2 regions of the Streptomyces sp. NPDC093111 genome follow, and region 1 is predicted to be linked to the other one. Evidence: riboswitches for the same ligand, from Rfam matches in the RefSeq annotation. Region 1 holds a riboswitch; the other holds the start of a gene.

Evidence for each region. A riboswitch is a leader RNA that binds a small molecule or an ion and turns the genes downstream of it on or off. The one in region 1 is predicted to bind cyclic di-AMP.
Region 2: linked by a shared signal. The riboswitch ahead of AB0Q96_RS13515 (transglycosylase family protein) and the one ahead of AB0Q96_RS33245 (M23 family metallopeptidase) in region 1 are both predicted to bind cyclic di-AMP.

What each region holds. Positions count from the first base shown of each region.
Region 1 is NZ_JBFBNW010000024.1:91,510-96,595, forward strand. It holds gene AB0Q96_RS33235 (MFS transporter) at 1-757, shown strand, start outside; gene AB0Q96_RS33240 (PP2C family protein-serine/threonine phosphatase) at 926-2,176, shown strand; cyclic di-AMP (ydaO/yuaA leader) riboswitch at 2,378-2,524, shown strand; gene AB0Q96_RS33245 (M23 family metallopeptidase) at 2,536-3,615, shown strand; gene AB0Q96_RS33250 (aldo/keto reductase) at 3,704-4,651, shown strand; gene AB0Q96_RS33255 (PrsW family intramembrane metalloprotease) at 4,689-5,086, opposite strand, start outside.
Region 2 is NZ_JBFBNW010000007.1:46,447-51,532, forward strand. It holds gene eno (phosphopyruvate hydratase) at 1-947, opposite strand, end outside; gene AB0Q96_RS13515 (transglycosylase family protein) at 1,207-1,938, opposite strand; cyclic di-AMP (ydaO/yuaA leader) riboswitch at 1,942-2,115, opposite strand; gene AB0Q96_RS13520 (transglycosylase family protein) at 2,371-3,396, opposite strand; gene AB0Q96_RS13525 (cytochrome P450) at 3,521-4,798, opposite strand; gene AB0Q96_RS13530 (LamG-like jellyroll fold domain-containing protein) at 4,890-5,086, opposite strand, start outside.

The DNA of each region.
Region 1 (5,086 bases):
GACCGGGGTGTCGTTCCGGCTGACGTGCGTGGTGGCGGCGGTGCTGTTCGCCGGGCTCACCCTCGTACAGCTGCGGCACCTGCCCGTGCGGAAGGAGCGGCCGGCGGCGGACGGGCGGGAGCGGGGGCAGTTCGGGACGGTGCTCGCCAACCGGGTGTTCTGGCTGTTCTCGCTGGCGATGACCGGCTCGTACGTGCTGTCCTTCCAGGTCTATCTGGCGCTGCCGCTCGCCGCGGACAGCACGGCGGTGACGACGGCGCTGTTCGTGGTGTCGGCGGTGGTGGCGCTCGTCGGGCAGCTGCGGATCACCGCCTGGTGCAAGCGGCGGCTCAGCCGGGAGCGGTGTCTGGTGCTCGGGCTCGGGCTGATGGGCGTGGCGTTCCTGCCGCCGGCGCTGCTGGGCGGCGGCCGTTCGCTGCCGGGGCTGCTGCTGTGCGCGGCGCTCCTGGCGACGGCGAACGCGGTGCTCTACCCGTACGAGATGGACACCGTCGTCGCGCTCGCCGAGAACCGCTGGGTCGCCACCCACTACGGGCTCTACAACACCGTCTGCGGGATCGGCATCACCCTGGGGAACCTGGGCACGGGCGCCCTGCTCGACCTCACCGGCTGGTCGGCGGTGCCCTGGCTGACGCTGTGCGCGGTCGGGCTCGGCTGCGCGGCGGCCATGGCGGCGCTGTCCCGGGGCGGGCGGCTCGCCGTCCGGCCGGCCGTACGCCAGTCGGCCGCGCGGGAGTCGCCGACGGGCACCGGCTGACCGCACCCTGGGGAGGGCGCGGGTCCTCCCGTCGCCCTCGGGTCGGGCCCAGGTCCAGGCGGGAGAGCAGAGGTGGCGCGAGCAGCGGTGCGGCACGGGGCCCCCGGCAGGCCCGGTGACGGAGAGGGCGACGAGGGCCGGCTCCCGTTCCCGGTCGCCCGTCGCTTCATCCGTGCCCTTCCCCCGCTGATCGTCGTGGGCGGTGTCTGCTTCGACCTGGCGACACCGCCCGAGTACACCGCGGCGCCGCTGTTCTCGGCGGCGCCGCTGATCGCCGCCCCCTTCTTCTCCACGCTGACGACCTTCCTGACGGGCACCGCCGTCGTCCTCGCCACCATCGGCCTGCACATCCACAACGGCACGGCCCGCCATGTCGCCTCGCTCACCGAGACGCTGACCATCCTCACCGTCGCGGCGCTCGCCATGCTGATCAACCGGGTGGTGCGGCGCAGCGGCGAGCGGCTCGCGTCGGCGCGGGTGATCGCGGCGACGGTGCAGAAGGCGGTGCTGCCGACGCCCGCCGAGCGGATCGGCGGGCTGCGGATCGCGGCCCGGTACGAGGCGGCGCAGGCCGACGCGTTCATCGGCGGCGACCTGTTCGCCGTCCAGGACACGCCCTACGGCGTACGGCTGATCGTCGGCGACGTGCGGGGCAAGGGGCTCGACGCGGTGGAGGCCGTGGCCGTGGTCATCGGCGCCTTCCGGGAGGCGGCCGAGCTGGAGCCCACGCTGGAGGGCGTGGCACAGCGGCTGGAAGGGGCGCTGGACCGCGAGGGCACGCGGCGGGACGGGCTCGACGCCTTCGAGGGGTTCACGACGGCGGTCCTCGCGGAGATCCCGCGCGCCGAGGGTGGTGGCGGCGGTGGCGGCGGTGTCGTGCGGGTCGTGAACCGGGGGCACCCGGAGCCGCTGCTGCTGTACGGGGACGGCGGGGTCGGTCGGCTCCAGCCGACCGAGCCCGCGCTGCCGCTGGGGATGGGAGAGCTGGCGATGTGGCCCGACCGGGCCGACGAGAGGCCGTACCCGGTGGGCGCGACGCTGCTGCTCTACACGGACGGTCTCTCGGAGGCGCGGGACGCGCGCGGGGTCTTCTACGATCCGGCGGAGCGGCTCGCGGGGCGGCTCTTCCCCGGCCCGGAGGAACTCCTGGACGCGCTGGTGGCGGATGTGCGCCGGCACACCGGCGGGGGTTCGAACGACGACATGGCGCTGCTCGCGGTGAGCCGCCCGGCGGCGGGACAGCCGGAACGGCGCCGGACCATGCCGGTGGTGCCGCCGGAGGAGGCCCCGGAGACGTCGGCGGGGGCGCCGTCCGAAGGGGGGCGGGGGGCGCCTCGGGACGGGTCGCGGGAGGTGCCTCGGGACGGGTCGCGGGAAGGGCCTCCGGACGGGCCTCGGAACGGTGGTGACGGGACGTAGTCGAGGGGTGTCGCTCCGATAACAATTGATGCAACGTCAGATTCCCGCTGTGACGCGGATCCTGTCTGACCGGGGGTCAACTCGGGCCATTCCCTCTCAATTCAGCTAATGATCAAGGGGAACGGCTTGGAATCGGGAGGCCGTGTCTATTAACGTTCGATAACGCAGCGCGGTCGTCACAGCCGTCGCAAGAGACGGCACCGTGCGCGTGCGCCGAATCCCGCAAGGGAACCGGGGAACCACCACTTGGGGTGAATCGGGCCACGCCGCACCCGTGCGGCACACCCGTAGGAGACCTTCCTGCTCCGAACCCGTCAGCTAACCCGGTAGGCGAGAAGGAAGGAAAGGAGAGCGCCTCCGTGGCGTCCGACACCCCTGCTCCCGAAGCCCCCTTCGACTCTTTCGGCGCCCATGGCGCCGCGGGCGCGGGCGGGGAGGAATGGAACCCCACCGAGGACTCGCTGCGGGCCCAGAACCGCTCCGGCGGCCGGCACCGGGTCGTCAAGCAGCGCTCCAACTTCGCCCGCTCCTCCACCGTCCTCGGTGTCGGCGTCATCGCCGCCGTCGGCGCGGGCGGCCTGGCCACCGCGCAGGAGAAGCCCCCGGTCGCCATCTCCCTGCCGGACCTCGACCTGCCCGACGCCTCCGCGCTCCCCGGCATCGGCGACCTGATCGGCGGCAAGGACAAGGGCTCCGGCGACAGCGCGCAGGTCGCGAACAACGCGCAGCCGCTCACCGCCCTCACCTACACCGCGCCCGAGGACAGCACCTCCGCCGACGCGCCCGCGGGGTCCAAGCAGCAGGCCGCCGACGCCGGCGAGGCGCTGCGCGCCCGCATCCTCCAGCAGGCCGAGCAGCAGCAGGCCGCCGCCGACACCGCCGAGAAGGAGGCGGCGCAGAAGGCCGCCGCCGAGAAGGCGGCGAAGGAGGCCGAGGCGAAGGCCGAGGCGGCGGAGAAGGCGGCGGCCGAGGCGAAGAAGAAGGCCGAGGCGGAAGCCGCGGCGAAGGCCGAGGCCGAGCGCCTGGCCAAGCTGGCCGCCAGCTACTCGCTGCCCACCTCCTCGTACACGCTGACCTCCACCTACGGCGAGGCCGGCTCGATGTGGTCCTCCGGCTACCACACCGGCCTGGACTTCGCCGCGCCCACCGGCACCCCGGTCAAGGCCGTCCACAGCGGCACCGTGAAGTCGGCCGGCTGGTCCGGCTCGTACGGCTACCGGATCGTCCTCGAACTCGAGGACGGCACCGAGGTCTGGTACTGCCACCTGTCCTCGATGACGGTCGGCGCGGGCCAGTCCGTCGGCACCGCCGACACCATCGGCCGGGTCGGCGCCACCGGCAACGTCACCGGCCCCCACCTCCACCTGGAGGTCCACACCCCGTCCGGCGGCGGCATCGACCCGGCGAGCTGGCTGCGGTCGAAGGGCCTCAGCCTCTGACGTCCGCCGGGGCCCGCGCCCGGACATCCGTCCGGACGTCCTTCGCCGAAGCGGAATAGGCCCGGCCGTGCGGGGGGTTGATCAACCCATGACTTCTCTCCGCAAGCTGGGCTCCTCCGACCTGCACGTCTTCCCGCTCGCCCTCGGCGGCAACGTCTTCGGCTGGAGCGCCGACGAGGCGCAGTCCTTCGCCGTCCTCGACGCGTACACCGCCGCGGGCGGCAACTTCGTCGACACCGCCGACGTCTACTCCGCGTGGGCCGAGGGCCACGAGGGCGGTGAGTCCGAGACCGTCATCGGCCGCTGGCTCGCCTCCCGCGGCAAGCGCGCCGACGTCCTCGTGGCGACCAAGGCCGGTGCCCACCCCCGCTTCAAGGGGCTCGGCGCGGCCACCATCAAGGGCGCCGTCGAGGAGTCGCTGCGCCGCCTCGGCACGGACTACATCGACCTCTTCTACACGCACTTCGACGACGAGTCGGTGCCGGTCGAGGAGATCGTCACCGCGCTCGACCAGCTGGTGAAGGACGGCAAGGTCCGGGCCGTCGCCGCCTCCAACATCTCCCCGGAGCGGCTGCGCGCCTCGCTCGACTTCGCCGAGGCCGAGGGGCTCGCCCGCTACGTCGCCCTCCAGCCGCACTACAACCTGGTCTCCCGCGAGACCTACGAGGGCGCCCTCCTGGAGACCGCCGAGCGGGCCGGCCTCGCCGCCGTGCCGTACTTCGGGCTCGCCTCGGGCTTCCTCACCGGCAAGTACCGCCCCGGCACCACCGTGGCCAGCGTCCGCGCCGAGGGAGCGGCCAAGCACCTGGAGACCGAGCGGGGCCAGAAGGTGCTCGCCGCGCTCGACGCGGTCGCCGAGGCGCACGACGCCGAGCCGGCCACCGTCGCCCTGGCCTGGCTGGCCTCCCGCCCCACCGTCGTCGCTCCGATCGCCTCGGCCCGCACGGTCGAGCAGCTGCCCGCCCTCGTCGCCGTCGCCGACCTGGAGCTGACGCCCGCGGAGCTCGCGGTGCTGGACGAGGCATCGGCGGTCTGACCCGACCGCCCCGCCGCCCGCGCCGGCCGCCGCCGTACTAGCTGCGGTACGGGTTGTAGCCGCCGTAGTCCAGGTACTGCGGCGGCGCCCAGACCCGGCCCGTGGCCCGTGCGGCGTAGGTGAGCGCGGGCGAGGCCACCTGCCTGCGCTGCCACAGGTGGTGCAGCAGCTCCTGCTCGCGGGCCGCGAAGTCCGGGGCCGCCTGGCCGCGTCCGGCCCGGTGGCGCAGGAAGGCCAGCGTGGTGGCGAAGGACTCGTACTCGCCGACCGCCTGCGCGGCCGCCTTCCCGTACGTACGGGCGGCGAAGCCGCGGGCCAGCGCGCGGGCCCGCATCGAGGAGAGCGCGAGCGGTTCGTCGTGCGCGAGCCACCCGGCCGTCGCGTAGGCCGGGAGCTCGCCGGATATCGTGCGCAGCTCCTTCTGCCGGCTCCATA
Region 2 (5,086 bases), on a different contig from region 1:
ACGAACAGGTCGTCGCCGACCAGCTGCACCTTGGCGCCCAGCTTGTCGGTGATGACCTTCCAGCCGGCCCAGTCGTCCTCGAACAGCGGGTCCTCGATGGAGACCAGCGGGTACGCGGAGACGAGCTCCTCGTAGTACTCGGTCATCTCGGCGGCCGAGCGGGACTTGCCCTCGAACTCGTACTTGCCGTCCTTGTAGAACTCGGAGGCGGCGCAGTCGAGCGCGAGCGCGATGTCCTTGCCCGGGACGTAGCCGGCCTGCTTGACGGCCTCCAGGATGAGGTCGAGCGCGGCGCGGTTGGACTCCAGGTTCGGGGCGAAGCCGCCCTCGTCGCCGAGGCCGGTGGACAGGCCCTTGTCCTTCAGGACCTTCTTGAGGGTGTGGTAGACCTCGGTGCCCCAGCGCAGGGCCTCGGAGAAGGACTCGGCGCCGATCGGCGCGATCATGAACTCCTGGATGTCCACGTTGGAGTCGGCGTGCGAGCCGCCGTTCAGGATGTTCATCATCGGAACGGGCAGCAGGTGCGCGTTCGGGCCGCCGAGGTAGCGGAAGAGCGGCAGGTCCGAGGCCTCGGACGCGGCGTGCGCGACGGCGAGGGAGACGCCGAGGATGGCGTTGGCGCCGAGCGAGGACTTGTCCGGGGTGGCGTCCAGGTCGAACATCGCCTGGTCGATCAGACGCTGCTCGGTGGCGTCGTAGCCGACGAGCTCCGGGCCGATCTGCTCGATGACCGCGAGGACGGCCTTCTCGACACCCTTGCCCTGGTAACGGTTGGGGTCACCGTCGCGGAGCTCAAGGGCCTCGAACGCACCGGTGGAGGCACCGGACGGCACGGCAGCACGACCGGTGCTGCCGTCGTCGAGGCCGACCTCGACCTCGACCGTGGGGTTGCCTCGGGAGTCCAGGATTTCCCGGGCTACGACGACGTCGATGGACGGCACGAGCATCTCCTTCTGGGATGTGACGCTGGTTGTGACGCATGCGGCAAGGTCTCGTTCGCCTTGCGACATGAGCCTAACCGGCTCCGGGCCTCCGGCCAGCCGGACGCCCGCCCCCTGGGACGAAAAAGGACCCAAGGGCACGTATCTGAGGACGAAAGACCCGTCACTACCGATCGGTAGGGGTCTGAACGGGGAAACCCCGGTCCGGAGCGCACGGGGGAAGGCGCTACGGACCGGGGTGGTCACCGCGGGTGGGTCGTCAGGCTCACTTGAGGTGGAGCTGCTGGCCCGGGTAGATCAGGTCGGCGTTGTCGACGACGTCCTTGTTCAGCTCGAACAGCTTGGCCCAGCCGCCCTTGACGCCGTGCGCCTGGGCGATCTTGCTGAGGGTGTCGCCGGCGACGACCTTGTACTCGCCGTCGCCCTTCTGCACCTTCTTGCCGGTCGGAGTGGTGACCGTCTTCTTGGAGACGGTCTTCTTCGACGTGGTCTTCGGCGCCTGGCGCTGCTCGCTGCGGGTCGTCGGCTGCTCGGTGGAGCGCTTCGACGAGGAGGAGCTGGAGGAGGAAGAGGAGGAGCTGGGGCTCGACGAGCTCGACGAGGCGGAGCCACCGTCGTACGCGGCGTTGGAGAGACCCACGCCACAGCTCGGCCACGCGCCCTTGCCCTGGCCGGCCAGGACCTTCTCGGCGATGGCGATCTGCTGCGACTTCGACGCCTGGTTGGCGGTCGCGGCGTAGGCGGTGCCGCCGTACGCGGCCCAGGTGGAGGCCGAGAACTGCAGGCCGCCGTAGTAACCGTTGCCGGTGTTGATGGACCAGTTGCCGCCGGACTCGCACGCGGCGACGGCGTCCCACTCGGAGGTGGTGGCGGCCGAGGCGGTGCCCGCGGTCATCAGCGGGGCGGCGACGGCGACACCGGTGACGCCGACGAGCGTGGCGACGCGGGTGGCCTTGGAGGGACGGCGGTGTTTGCCCTTGTTACCGGAAAACAGCATGGGAATTCTCCTCACCGACGCCTACGAGGTGAGCTGTCGGGTTCGGGCGAGTGAGTTGCCCGGCCGCGTGTCCTTGCACGCGGCTTCACCCCAAGCCGATCGTCGGCCGTCTGTCTCAACGGCCGGGGCCGGCACTTACCTTGGGTCCCCCGGTCCTGCCTTCGGCGCTTGCGCGACGACTTCCCGTCGGTCGGCGGCAGGATTCGGCGTACCGGTCGACGGGGCCCGCGGTGGCGAGCGGTGATGACCGTAGACATAGACCCGGGGGAAGTTCAAAGACCATCAACCCGGAAATATCGCCCCTACTTGCTCCCCCGGGAGGGGTGTTTGCGCAGGTGAGGGGCGACGCAAGCAAACTTTGCGGACGTGACACGCCAGTTCGGCAAGAGAGACCCATGTCTCACTTACTCATAACGGACATTCAGCAGCGAACTACTCCGCCGCCGCGACGGTTTCGGCCTTCAACTCAAGGCTCTGACCAGGGATGATGAGGTCCGGGTCGGCGCCGACCGTGTTCTTGTTGGCGTCATAGAGGGCGGCCCACCCGCCGGGCAGCGCGTTCTCCTGCGCAATGTCCGACAGGCTGTCACCCGGCTTGACGGTGTATTCGTCGGCCTTGCCCGAGTTGTCCGCCTTCTTCCCGGCGACCGCGCTCTCCGCCGAGCCCTTACCGCCGGTCACGTCACCCGTCGACCCGTCAGCCGGGGCCGCGTGACGCCCGGATTCAGGCGTGGTGTCCGAGTTGCCCGAATTCTCCGACGCGGCGTCACCGCGGTGCTTGCCCGTGCCGGGAGAGGCCGGGTCCGTCGCGTCGGGCGTACCGGGCGTCACCGGCGTACCGGGCGTGACGGAGCCGTCCGGCGTGCCCGGCGTCGCGGAGCCGTCGGGGGTGGCCGGGGTCGCGGGCGGGGTCGTGGCGGTGCCCGACGGGGTGGCCGGGGTCACCGGGGCGGCCGGGGTGGCCGGGGTCGTGGTGCTCGCCCCCGAGCCGGCCGGACGGCCGTCCGTCCGGTTGGACTCGGCGACCGGGCCCGTGGACGCCTTGGGCTTCGCGGCGGACCCCGGGGAGACGGCGGGCTTCCTGCCGTCGTTCTTCAGGCCGGCGATCGGGGCGCAGGTGGCCCACTGGGTGTCGCCCGCGGCGAGCGCCTTGTCGGCGATGGCGATCTGCTGCGCCCGGCTGGCGAGGTCGGGGCTCGGCGCGTACGCCAGGCCGCCGTGCTTCTCCCAGCTCTCCTGGGTGAACTGGAGACCGCCGTAGAGCCCGTTGCCGAAGTTGGCGCTCCACGCGCCGCCCGACTCGCATTCGGCGACCCGGTCCCAGGTCGGGGCGTCCGCCGCGGAGGCGGAGCCGGTGGCGAGCAACGGCAGGGCCAGGGCCGAGCCGGTGACACCCGCCGCGACGACGAGGGCGGGGGCCTGGCGGGGTCTGCGGTGTCGTCCGTTCCCGGAGCGCATACGGACTGCCTTTCGCGTGGCGGCTGAGATTCCGGTGAACGTAGCGGCATTCGAACGTGAGTCACAAGTCGATGCAGCGGAGATCACGCGAAGATCACATTCTTGACGCCCCGTCAGCTATGCGTCAGTCGCGCGGCCCTTTGTGGGAAGCGCTGAACTCCACCGGAAGCGTGCGCAGGCCACGCATGATCAGCCCGCCGCGCCACCGCAGTTCCTCCGGGTCGGCCCCAAGTCGCAGGTCCGGCAGGCGAGTCAGGAGCGTCGCCAGCGCCGTCTGCCCCTCCAGGCGCGCCAGCGGAGCCCCCAGACAGTAGTGGATGCCGTGCCCGTACCCGAGATGCTGGTTGTCGCGCCGCGCCAGATCCAGGGTGCCGGGCCGGTCGAACCTCTCCGGATCGCGGTCGGCGGCGGCCAGCACCACGAGAACGGGGTCGCCGGCCGGGATCTCCTGCCCGCCGATCGTCAGCGCCCGGGTGGCGAACCGCCAGGTCGCCATCTCCACCGGACCGTCGTACCGCAGCAGCTCCTCGACGCCCGTCTCCAGGAGTCCGGTCTCGCCCGCCGCGATCGACTCCTGGAGCCGCGCCCGCTGCTCCGGGTGGCGCAGCAGCGCGTACACGCCGTTGCCGATGAGGTTGACCGTGGTCTCGAAGCCCGCGAAGAGAAGGATGAAGGCCATCGCGGCGGCCTCGTTCTCGGTCAGGTGCTCGCCGTGGTCGGAGGCCCTGATGAGCCCGGAGATCAGGTCGTCCCCCGGGGCCTCGCGCTTCTTGTGGATCAGTTCGAGCAGATAGCCGCGCATCTTCTTCACCGAGCGCGCCACCCCGCCGCGCGGCCCGCCGCCGTGCCGGATCATCATCCCGGCCCAGTCCCGGAAGTCGTCCTGGTCCTCCTCGGGCACGCCGAGCAGGTCGCAGATCGCGTAGATGGGGAGCGGGAAGGCGAACTCGTGGATGAGGTCCGCGCTCCCCTTCTCCGCGAAGCCGTCGATCAGCCGGTCCGTGAGCTCCTGCACGCGCGGCGCGAACTCCGCCACCCGGCGCGGGGTGAACGCCTTCGACACCAGCCGCCGCAGCCGGGTGTGGTCCGGCGGGTCGATGTTGAGCAGGTGGGTCATCAGCTCGGCCTTGCGCTCGCCCGGGATGCCCGTCTTGCCCTTGGCGTGCGCCGGCTCGTCGTGGTGCGCCGGGTTCTTCGACAGCCGCTGGTCGGCGAGCGCCTGCCGGGCGTCCGCGTACCGGGTCACCAGCCAGGCCTCCACCCCGCTGGGCAGCTTCGCCCGGTGCACCGGCGCGTGCTCGCGCAGCCAGGCGTAGGCGGGGTACGGATCGGTGGCGAACTCCCAGGTGAAGAGCTCGGGAGCGGGCGGCGGAACGGAAGCGGCGGAGGGCTGGTCGGGCATGCTCCCGACACTAACCCCCCGCCCCGACGGGCACGCGCCCCCGTACGGTCGCGCGGCCCGCCCGCCCGTCGTCTCCGGGCGCACTCCTCTCCTACAGGCGGGCGTACACGCCCTTCGCCGTCAGCTGGTCGAAGGCCAGCCGGACCACGGTGGCGCTCTCGACCGGCAGCGGCCCGCCCACCGTGGTGATCTCGGCGTCCGTCAGGAAGCGCCGGGTCAGCGTGAACTCGTCGAGCGAGCCCGTGAGCCGGTCCTTGTCCGCCCCCACGCTGTCGGGGCGCGCGCCGA